DNA from 3 places in the Methylobacterium nodulans ORS 2060 genome. Region 1 is predicted to be linked to each of the others. Evidence: predicted binding sites of a transcription regulator. Region 1 holds the regulator's gene; each other region holds the start of a gene.
The links. The regulator PhoB, encoded in region 1, activates phosphate uptake and scavenging genes when phosphate is short. The targets are predictions, from matches to a motif close to TGTCATNNANCTGTCAT.

Region 1 (3,271 bases):
AGCCCGCCGCGCGGGCAACGTGGCCTCTCGGACGGCCGCCACCGTGACTTGTCTGCCACGCTTGTCCCGCGCGCGGTGCCGATTGCTCCCGCCGCAGGCTCGCGGCGGGCCGGACGGCAGCGCCGTCCGGCCTCTCGGAGGGGGAGCCGCCGCGCGTCGCGGGCCCAATGTGATCCACAACAAGCTGTTGAGGACATGTGGATTTCGGCGAGCCTCGGGGCCCGTTCGCCCGGCCGGGCCGTCGCTTGGCGCCCCCATCGCAGCGGTGCGCTCCGCCCCGACCGATGCGGGGAAAAGGGCCTCGCTGCGGCCGGGGACTCTTGCGCGGGGAACGGCCGCTCCTGTAGGTTCACCCCCGTCGCAGGCGCTGTCACGAAGCGGCGATCACCAGCAGGATCGAAGGGGTTGGACGTGCGGCCACATGGCCGGGCGCAGGCGGTTGCGTGCGTCTCGACCTCTGGTGTGTGGGGGAAGTCGGAGGCGGCGATGACGGATGCGGGCCCGAGCTGGACGAAGGAACGGGTCGAACTCCTCAAGCGGCTCTGGGGGGAAGGACGCAGCGCGAGCCAGATTGCCGCCGAGATCGGGGGCGTGTCGCGCAATGCGGTGATCGGAAAGGTGCACAGGCTCGGTCTTGCCGGGCGCGTGCTGAGGTCGAACGGGGCGGCGCCCGCGCCGGCTCAACCCCGGCGAGCGGCGAGCGAGGAGGCGCGCGGCCCGAGCCCCGCGCCGATGCCGACCGTGGTGGCGCCGGCGCCCGCGCCTCTCGCGCTGGTGCGGCCGGAGAGCATCGCGCCGGCCGAGGTCGCCCTGCCGCTGTCGGAGCGCGTGACCATCATGGAACTGCGCGAGTTCATGTGCCGCTGGCCGATGGGCGATCCGTCCTCGCCGGATTTCCGCTTCTGCGGCGCCCGCTCGATCACGGGCTTGCCCTACTGCATGCACCACGCCCGCATCGCCTACCAGCCTGCCGCCGAGCGCAAGCGCAGCGACAGACGGGTCGTGGGCTTCCGGTAGAGCCTAGTTCGACGAAGCGGCATCCACTTCATCGGCAAGGTGGCCGATCAGGAACCCGGATCGGCAGCCGGCCCATCGTGACCGGATGCCGGCTCAAGGTGACTGTCGCGGCGGAACGGGCCGTGCGTAGGAACGCCCCTCTCCCGTGGGGAGCGGCCTTCCTGTGCTCGGCTCGGCGGTGACGGCTCAGGCCGTGCCGTTGGCGAACATCTCGTCGAACGAATAGCCCGATCCCCTCACGGTGCGGATCGGGTCGGGACGGCGCGGCCGGTTGATGGCCTTGCGCAAGCGGCCGATATGCACGTCGACGGTGCGCTCGTCGATATAGACGTCGTGGCCCCAGACGCCATCGAGGAGCTGCTCCCGGGAGAAGACCCGGCCGGGGCTCTGCATCAGGAACTCGAGCAGCTTGAACTCCGTCGGGCCGAGATGGAGCTCGCGGCCCTCGCGCCTGACGCGATGGCTCACCCGGTCGAGCTCGATATCGCCCGCGACCAGGAGGTGCGCCACGTGGGCCGGCTTCGCGCGGCGCAGGAGCGCCCGCACCCGCGCCAGCAGTTCCGGCACCGAGAAGGGCTTGACGATGTAATCGTCGGCTCCCGTCGCGAGCCCGCGCACCCGGTCGCCCTCCTCGCCCCGCGCGGTCAGCATGATGATCGGCAGCCGCTCCGTCTCCCGGCGCGCCCGGATGCGGCGGCAGAGTTCGATCCCGGACAGGCCCGGCACCATCCAGTCGAGGAGGACGAGATCCGGGATCTGCTCGCGCAGCCGGATATCGGCCTCGTCGCCGCGGGCGACGGCATCGACCTCGAAGCCCTCGGCCTCGAGGTTGTAGCGAAGGAGGAGCGTCAGCGGCTCCTCGTCCTCGACGATCAGGATCCTCGTACTCATGCAGAACGCTGGAACTCCGACAGGGTCACGCCTCCGGCTGCGGCGCCACCGTGGCGAAGCTCGACCGATCGTTCTTCGGCCGGTCCGTCGGCAGCGTCTCGCCGGTGACGAGGTAGTGGATTGTCTCGGCGATATTGGTGGTGTGGTCGCCGATCCGCTCGACGTTCTTGGCGCAGAACAGGAGATGCGTGCAGAAGCTGATGTTGCGCGGGTCCTCCATCATGTAGGTCAGGAGCTCGCGGAACAGTGAGGTGTAGAGGGCGTCGATGCCGCCGTCGCGCGCCCAGACATCGAGGGCGACGGTCACGTCCTGCGTGGCATAGGCGTCGAGCACGTCCTTGAGCTGCTCCTGCACGAGCTCGCTCATGTGCTGCACGCCGACCACGACCTTCTGCGGCTGGGGCTGGTCGCTGATCGCTACGACCCGCTTGGCGATGTTCTTGGCGAGGTCGCCGATCCGCTCGAGATCGCCCGAGACCCGGATGGCCGAGATGGTCTCGCGCAGGTCGACGGCCATCGGCTGGCGCTTGGCGATGAGCAGGATCGCCCGCTCCTCGATCTCGCGCTGGAGCCCGTCGAGCCGGGAATCCGCGGCGATGACGGACTGGGCGAGGGTCGCGTCGCGCCGCACCAGGGCGTTGGCGGCATCCGCCATCATCTTCTCGCCGATCCCGCCCATCTCGGCGATGCTGCGGCGCAGGTTCTGCAGGTCCGTGTCGTAGGAACTGACGATATGGTCCGACATGGCGCTGTCCCCGTTCGCAAGAGCATTGTCCGATGGCGTGTGCCGGTTCACCGCAGGCCATGCGGCACGGTCGGAGCCCGGATTCCGCCTCCGACCGGACCGGAGGCGGAATTGGCGGTCGATCAACCGAACCGGCCGGTGATGTAGTCCTGAGTCTGGCGCTTGGCCGGGTTCATGAACAGCCGGTTGGTCGGCCCGAACTCGATCAGCTCCCCCAGATACATGAAGGCGGTGAACTGCGAGATGCGGGCCGCCTGCTGCATGTTGTGGGTGACGATGGCGATGGTGAACTCGCCGCGCAGCTGCTCGATCAGCTCCTCGATGCGCCCGGTCGAGATCGGGTCGAGCGCCGAGGTCGGCTCGTCGAACAGGATCACCTCGGGGCGCTGGGCCACCGTGCGGGCGATGCAGAGGCGCTGCTGCTGGCCGCCGGACAGGCCCATGCCGGATTGCTTGAGCTTGTCCTTCACCTCGTCCCAGAGCGCCGCCTTGCGCAGGGCCTCCTCGACGCGGGTGTCGAGGTCGGCCCTGCTCAGGCGCTCGTAGAGCCGGATGCCGAAGGCGATGTTGTCGTAGATCGACATCGGGAAGGGCGTCGGCTTCTGGAACACCATGCCG
Region 2 (3,271 bases), 3.1 Mb from region 1:
CCGGACAGGCCCGGCAGGCCGACATCGAGGACGATCAGGCTGTAGGGCTCGGAGAGCGCGAGCCTCGCCGCCTCGGCCCCGTCGGCCTCGTGGTCCACCGCCAGCCCGGCGAGCCGGAGCGCCGCCACCAATCCCCGGGCCAGGGCGGCATCGTCCTCGACGACCAGCACCCGCATCCGCTGCTCCTCCCTCGGAGCCGGCCGCCCCCGTGTCCGGGCCGCGGCGGAGCGGCTTGGAATCGCGGCGCGAGCCTGTAGCCTCCGATCCTCGCCGCCCATGGCGCCGTGGGCAACCGAAAGGTTCGGAGGTTCAGGGAGGAACGGGTGCGCGTGCGGATCCTTGCGGCCGGGCTGATCGGGCTCGCGGCCTTCCTCGCCGTTCTTCTGACCTCCGCCCGGGCGCAGGTCGACGCTTCTGTCGATGCCGCCCGCCAGGACCTCGCGGCGGCGCAGCGGGAGGGCACGGTCGTCATTCGCGCGACGACCGACGAGGCCGAGGCCGCCGCGATGCTGGAGGGTTTCCGCCAGCTCCATCCCGGCCTTTCGGTCTCCTACGCCAAGGTGAACTCGTCGAATCTCTACGAGGAATTCCTGGCCGAGGCTGCGGCGGGCGGTGGCACGGCGGACATCATCTGGAGCTCGGCCATGGATCTCCAGGTCAAGCTCGTGAACGACGGCTACGCCGAGCGCCATGTCTCCCGGGAGGCGGAGGGCCTGCCGGCCTGGGCGGTCTGGCGCAACGAGGCCTACGGCATCACGGCCGAGCCCGTCGCCCTCGCGTACAATCGTACCCTGCTGCCGGAGAGCCGGGTGCCGCGCAGCCATGCGGAGCTCCTCCGGGCCCTGACGCAGAACCCGGAGGCGTGGCAGGGCAAGGTCGCCGCCTACGACCCCGAGCGCAGCGGCGTCGGCTTCCTGTTCCTGGCGCAGAACCTTGAGGTGACGCCCCGGACTTGGGACCTCGTCCGGGCCCTGGGGCAGGCCGGTGCGAAGCTCTACACGACAACCTCGACGATGCTCGACCGCGTCTCCTCCGGCGAGGCGCTCATCGCCTTCGACGTGTTCGGCTCCTACGCCCTGGAGCGGGCCAAGCACGATCCCGCGCTCGGCGTCGTACTGCTCTCCGACTACACGCTCGTGACCTCGCGCATCGCCTTCATCCCGAAGGCCGCACGCCACAAGGCGGCAGCGCGGCTCTTCATGGATTACATGCTGTCCCGGGCAGGACAGGCGCAGCTCGCCGCCCGGTCGGTGACGCCCGCGCGCCCCGACGCGCGCCGGCCCGACGACCCGGTCGCGACCGCCCCGGCTCTGCGCCCGATCGCGGTCGGCCCGGAACTCCTCACCTATCTCGACCAGATCAAGCGGGCCCGGATGCTGCGCCAATGGCGGCGCGCCACCGAGGGGCGCTGATGCGGCAAGCTCAACCTTGGGCTCGCAAAGAATTCGCCGCGCGACAGGTTAGTGACAGGTTCCATCCGTAAGATCCGGGCAAATACAGCGCGGAGGAAACGGATGCAGGTCACGGGCATGTTGCACGGCGCCAAGCTGTTGCAGTTCGCCGGCTTCCCGACGGCCGAGGTGCTCGGCCCGGACGCCAGCGAGGAAGAGATCAAGGGCCTGATCGACCGCCACGGCTCGATCTTCATCAAGCCGGTGTTCAAGGGCGGCGTCGGCAAGAAGGGCAAGGCCGGCCTCGTCGGCCGCGCCCGCGACCTCGGGACGGCCCTGCGCGAGAAGGAGCGGCTCTACTTCGTCGAGCACCGCCACGGCAATGCGCTGGCCAAGGCCAACGGCGTCACCTTCGAAGGCGCGGTGCCCGCCGAGCACGAGGTCTATTTCTCGATCACCGACAGCACCCGCTTCCGCGCCCCGACCATGACGCTCACCCACCGGGGCGGGGTCGACATCGAGGAACTCGACCGGAGCGAGGTGGCGCAGGTGCCCTTCGACCCGCTCACCGGCCTCAAGGCCTTCGTGGTCGCCAACGCCCTCTCGGAGCTGAACGCGCCCAAGGCCCTGATCTCGCCGCTGGTGCAGCAATTGCCCAAGCTGTGGGAGCTCTACCACGGCTTCGGCATGACCACGGTCGAGCTCAACCCGATCCGCATGCGCCCCGACCGCACCGGCCGGCTGACGCCCGTGGCCTGCGACTTCAAGTGCGGCTTCGACCGCGACGATCCGCGCTGGCAGCGCCTCGGCCTGCCCGGCCACCTGTTCTCGGTCGACTACTCGGACTTCGAGGCCGAGATCAACGGCTTGCGCACCTACCAGGGCCAGAGCGACGTCTGCGTCATCAACCCGGCCGGCACCATCCTGGCCCCGACCTTCGGCGGCGGCGCCAACTCCCTCGTCACCGAGATGCTCGGCGACGACGCGATCATCTCCTCGGATTTCGGCGGCAACCCGCCCTACGCGAAGATGAAGGAGGTGGCGCGCATCTGCTTCAAGCACTGGCTGAAGCAGGCCAACGTGCTGTTCATCATCGGCGGCAAGTCGAACAACACCGACATCTTCGAGACCTTCCGGGCCATGGCGGATGCCCTGCGCGAGCATGTGGGCCGGCACGGGCCGACGCCCCTGTACATCGTCGCCGGCCGCGGCGGGCCGAACCTCGTGCGCGGCATGGGCGCGCTGCGCGACACCGCCGAGGCGCTCGGCCTGCCCTACCGGCTGTTCGGCTTCGATTCCGACATGAGCGAGGTCGTCGCCTACGCCCGCACGGCCGACCAGTGGATGAGGCAGGGCGGGCGCGAGGCCGTGGCGCGCGCCCTCGGCAGCGGCGAGCCGCTGCGCCAGGCCGCCGAGTAAAAGGGGAGGAAAAGATGCACAAGCCGGGCATCGGCAGCTTCAAGTACTACGTCGGCATCAGCTCGCTCGACCAGATCGCCACGCGCGAGGACCGGGTCTGCGTGCTCAACATCTTAGGCGGCGAGTCGAGCGACGTCACGCCGGTCGGCCACGCCTATTCGGGGGGCAACGTGGTGTTCGGCACCTCGCCGGGCCGCCGCGGCCAGGGGCTGGAGACGCCGCTCGGAGAGATCCCGGTCTACAACAACGTGCGCGAGGGCCTGGAGGCCGGCCACCGCTTCAATTGCGGGGTCGTCTACCTGCCGCCCGCGGGGGCCCGCGACGGCGTCGCCGAGCTGATCCGGGTCAACCCGGACCTGCGCAAGATCTTCATCGTCACGGAAAAACTCTCGGTGCACGACAGCCGCGAGATCCGGGCGCTCGGCCAGCAGAACGGCGTCGACATCTTCGGCGGCAACAGC
Region 3 (3,271 bases), 1.6 Mb from region 1:
CCAGATGGTAGCGCTGCAGAAGCTCCTGGCCGAAGCCGAGCGGCCCTTCGCGATCCTGGGCGGCAGCCGCTGGAGCGAGGGCGCAGTGCGGCGCTTCGCGCGTTTCGCCGATCTCTTCGCGCTGCCGGTCGCCTGCTCGTTCCGCCGCCAGGGCCTGTTTCCGGCCGATCACCCCTCCTATGCGGGCGATCTCGGGCTCGGGGTCAACCCGAAGCTCCTCGCCCGCATCCAGGAATCCGACCTCCTCCTCCTGGTCGGCGGCCGCCTCTCGGAGATTCCCTCCCAGGGCTACACGCTGCTTGCGATTCCGGAGCCGCGGCAGCGCCTCGTCCATATCCATCCGGACCCGGAGGAGCTCGGCCGGGTCTACCGCCCGCATCTCGCGATCAATGCGGCGCCCACCGCCTTCGCGGCGGCGATCGAGACCGTGCAGCCGCCGGCCAGCCTGCCCTGGGCGGCGGCGACGCGGGAGGCCCATGCGGCGTATCGCGCCTGGAGCGATCCCGCCCGCATCGTTACCCCGGGCGACCTCCAGATGGGCGGCGTGATGGCCCATCTGCGGGAGGTGCTCCCGGCCGACGCGATCCTGTGCAACGGGGCGGGCAACTTCGCGACCTGGGTCCACCGCTTCTGGCCCTTCCGGGCCTTCGACGGGCAGCTGGCGCCGACCTCGGGCTCGATGGGCTACGGTATCCCGGCTGCGGTCGCGGCCAAGCGCCTGCTGCCGGAGCGGATTGTCGTGGCGGTGTCGGGCGACGGCGACTTCCTGATGAACGGGCAGGACTTTGCCACCGCCGTGCAGTACAGCCTGCCGATCCTGGTGATCCTCGTCGACAACGGCATGTACGGCACGATCCGGATGCACCAGGAGCGGGAATATCCGGGCCGCGTCTCGGGCACGAGCCTGCGCAACCCGGATTTCGCCGCCTACGCGACGGCCTTCGGCGGCTATGGCGAACGCGTGACGCGGACCGAGGACTTCCCGGCCGCCTTCGCCCGCGCCCGCGCCTCGGGCCTGCCGGCGATCCTGCATTGCCCGATCGATCCCGAGGCGATCACCCCGACGACGACGCTGACGGCCCTGCGGGAGCGGAGGCGCCCGGCCTGACGCCGGATTCCCGGATAGCTCGCGGGCGCTCCTCTTCCGGGCGAGGGCAGGGTGATTGGAGATCGCCTTTACCGTCCGACGCGTCCAGCGACGATCGAAGATCATCTCGCCCGGCCTCCTCCGCTCCCCCTGTCCCGGGCGCATACAGCGTCAGCGGAATGCGACCCGGGACCCAGCACAAGAAGTCGCGAAGTGACCGCTGTCCGAGCGCTCCCGCCTGGGCAGCCAACCCCAGCCCTCAATCTCATGCTTGCTCAGCATGAGGATTGGTCGAGGATCGCCAATCTCCACATGCGATCCCCTTGTTCATCCGAGAGAGGGGTTCACACGCCACATCCATCAGTATCGCCGCGACACCGTGACCAGCAATTGTCCCGACACGCTTGCCCTCCGCTCCCCGCCGTGCTCTTGCGGTCCCGAGCGCCGCGCGGGATGCGTCCGTCATCGGTCTGAAACAGAACCGTCCCATCAGGGCCGGCGGCCAAGGAGGAGACGAGGCGCCATGGACTGGACCACCATCGTTCGCAAGGGACTCGCGGCCTGCGGGATCGCCTCCCTGGCGGGGATCGCCGCGGCAAGCCCTGCCTCCGCGGTCACCGAGCTGCAATGGTGGCACGCCATGGTGGGCGCCAACAACGACACCATCATACGGCTCGCCGAGGAGTTCAACGCCGCGCAGAGCGAGTACCGGGTGGTGCCGGCCTACAAGGGCACCTATCCGGAGACGCTGAATGCGGGCATCGCGGCCTTCCGGGCCGGCACGGCGCCCCACATCATCCAGGTCTTCGAGGTCGGCACCGCCACCATGATGGCGGCCAAGGGCGCGGTGAAGCCGGTCTACCAGCTGATGAAGGAGGCGGGCGAGCCCTTCGACCCGAACGCCTACCTGCCGGCGGTCACCGGCTACTACTCGACCGCCAAGGGGGAGATGCTCTCCTTCCCGTTCAACTCCTCGTCCATGGTGATGTGGGTCAACCGCGACGCCCTGCGCAAGGCCGGGCTCGACCCCAACGCGCCGCCGAAGACCTGGCCGGCCGTGTTCGAGGCCGCCAAGGCCCTCAAGGCCGCCGGCTACTCGACCTGCGGCGTCTCGAACACCTGGGTGACCTGGGCGCATCTGGAGCAGTTCTCGGCCTGGCACAACGTGCCGCTCGCCACCAAGGCGAACGGTCTCGACGGTTTCGACACCAGCCTCGAGATCAACAATCCGCTGCAGGTCCGGCATCTGGCGACGCTGGCGGAGATGCAGAAGGAGAAGCTCTACGATTATTCCGGCCGCTACGACAACGGCTTCGGGCGCTTCACTTCGGGCGAGTGCCCGCTCTTCCTCGGCTCGTCGGGCTCCTACGGCAACGTGCGCGGCAACGCCAAGTTCGACTGGGCGGCAGCAGCGATGCCCTACTATCCGGACGTGCCGGGCGCGCCCCAGAACAGCATCATCGGGGGCGCCTCGCTCTGGGTGATGGGCGGCAAGTCGGCCGAGGAGTACAAGGGCGTCGCCAAGTTCTTCGCCTTCCTGTCGGACACCGACCGCCAGGCGCGGATCCACCAGACCACCGGCTATCTGCCGATCACCAAGGCGGCCTACGAGAAGTCGAAGGCGGACGGCTTCTACGACAAGAACCCGGCGCTCGAAGTGCCGATCAGGGAACTCACCAACAAGGCGCCCACCGAGAATTCCCGGGGCTTGAGGCTCGGCAACATGCCGCAGATGCGCGACGTCTGGGCCGAGGAGATCGAGGCGGCGCTCGCCGGCAAGAAGCCCGCCAAGCAGGCCCTCGACGAGGCCGCCGCCCGCGGCAACGCGATGCTGCGCCAGTTCGAGAAGCAGGCGAACCGCTAGGGCCGTGGGGTCGGATCGCGTCACCTTCCGGGGCTGGCTGCTGCCGCTGCTGCTGCTCGCGCCGCAGCTCGCCACCGTCGCGGTGTTCTTCTACTGGCCGGCCGCGCAGGCGGTCGGCCAGTCCTTCCTGGCCCAGGATGCGTTCGGGCTCTCGACGGAGTTCGTGGGGTTCGAGAACTACCGCGGCCTGTTCGCCGATCCGGCCTATTATCAGGCGCTTGGGGTCACGGCCGTGTTCTCGGCCGCGGTGGCGGGGCTCTCGCTCGGCCTCGCGCTGCTGCTCGCCGCCATGGCCGACCGGGAGGTCCGCGGCGCGGGTC

Region 2: MNOD_RS13150 (ATP citrate lyase citrate-binding domain-containing protein) is a predicted target of PhoB. The motif match lies at 1,453-1,469, and genes of this name have one in related genera.
Region 3: ugpB (sn-glycerol-3-phosphate ABC transporter substrate-binding protein UgpB) is a predicted target of PhoB. The motif match lies at 1,548-1,564, and genes of this name have one in related genera.

Annotation. Positions count from the first base shown of each region.
Region 1 covers NC_011894.1:7,509,913-7,513,183, forward strand. Annotated here, with positions in the region: gene MNOD_RS35135 (GcrA family cell cycle regulator) at 487-1,017, shown strand; gene phoB (phosphate regulon transcriptional regulator PhoB) at 1,204-1,908, opposite strand; gene phoU (phosphate signaling complex protein PhoU) at 1,934-2,653, opposite strand; gene pstB (phosphate ABC transporter ATP-binding protein PstB) at 2,776-3,271, opposite strand, start outside.
Region 2 covers NC_011894.1:2,837,463-2,840,733, reverse strand. Annotated here, with positions in the region: gene MNOD_RS13160 (response regulator) at 1-176, opposite strand, end outside; gene MNOD_RS13155 (ABC transporter substrate-binding protein) at 324-1,412, shown strand; gene MNOD_RS13150 (ATP citrate lyase citrate-binding domain-containing protein) at 1,515-2,810, shown strand; gene MNOD_RS13145 (CoA-binding protein) at 2,825-3,271, shown strand, end outside.
Region 3 covers NC_011894.1:1,341,241-1,344,511, forward strand. Annotated here, with positions in the region: gene MNOD_RS06110 (thiamine pyrophosphate-binding protein) at 1-1,108, shown strand, start outside; gene ugpB (sn-glycerol-3-phosphate ABC transporter substrate-binding protein UgpB) at 1,611-2,951, shown strand; gene ugpA (sn-glycerol-3-phosphate ABC transporter permease UgpA) at 2,956-3,271, shown strand, end outside.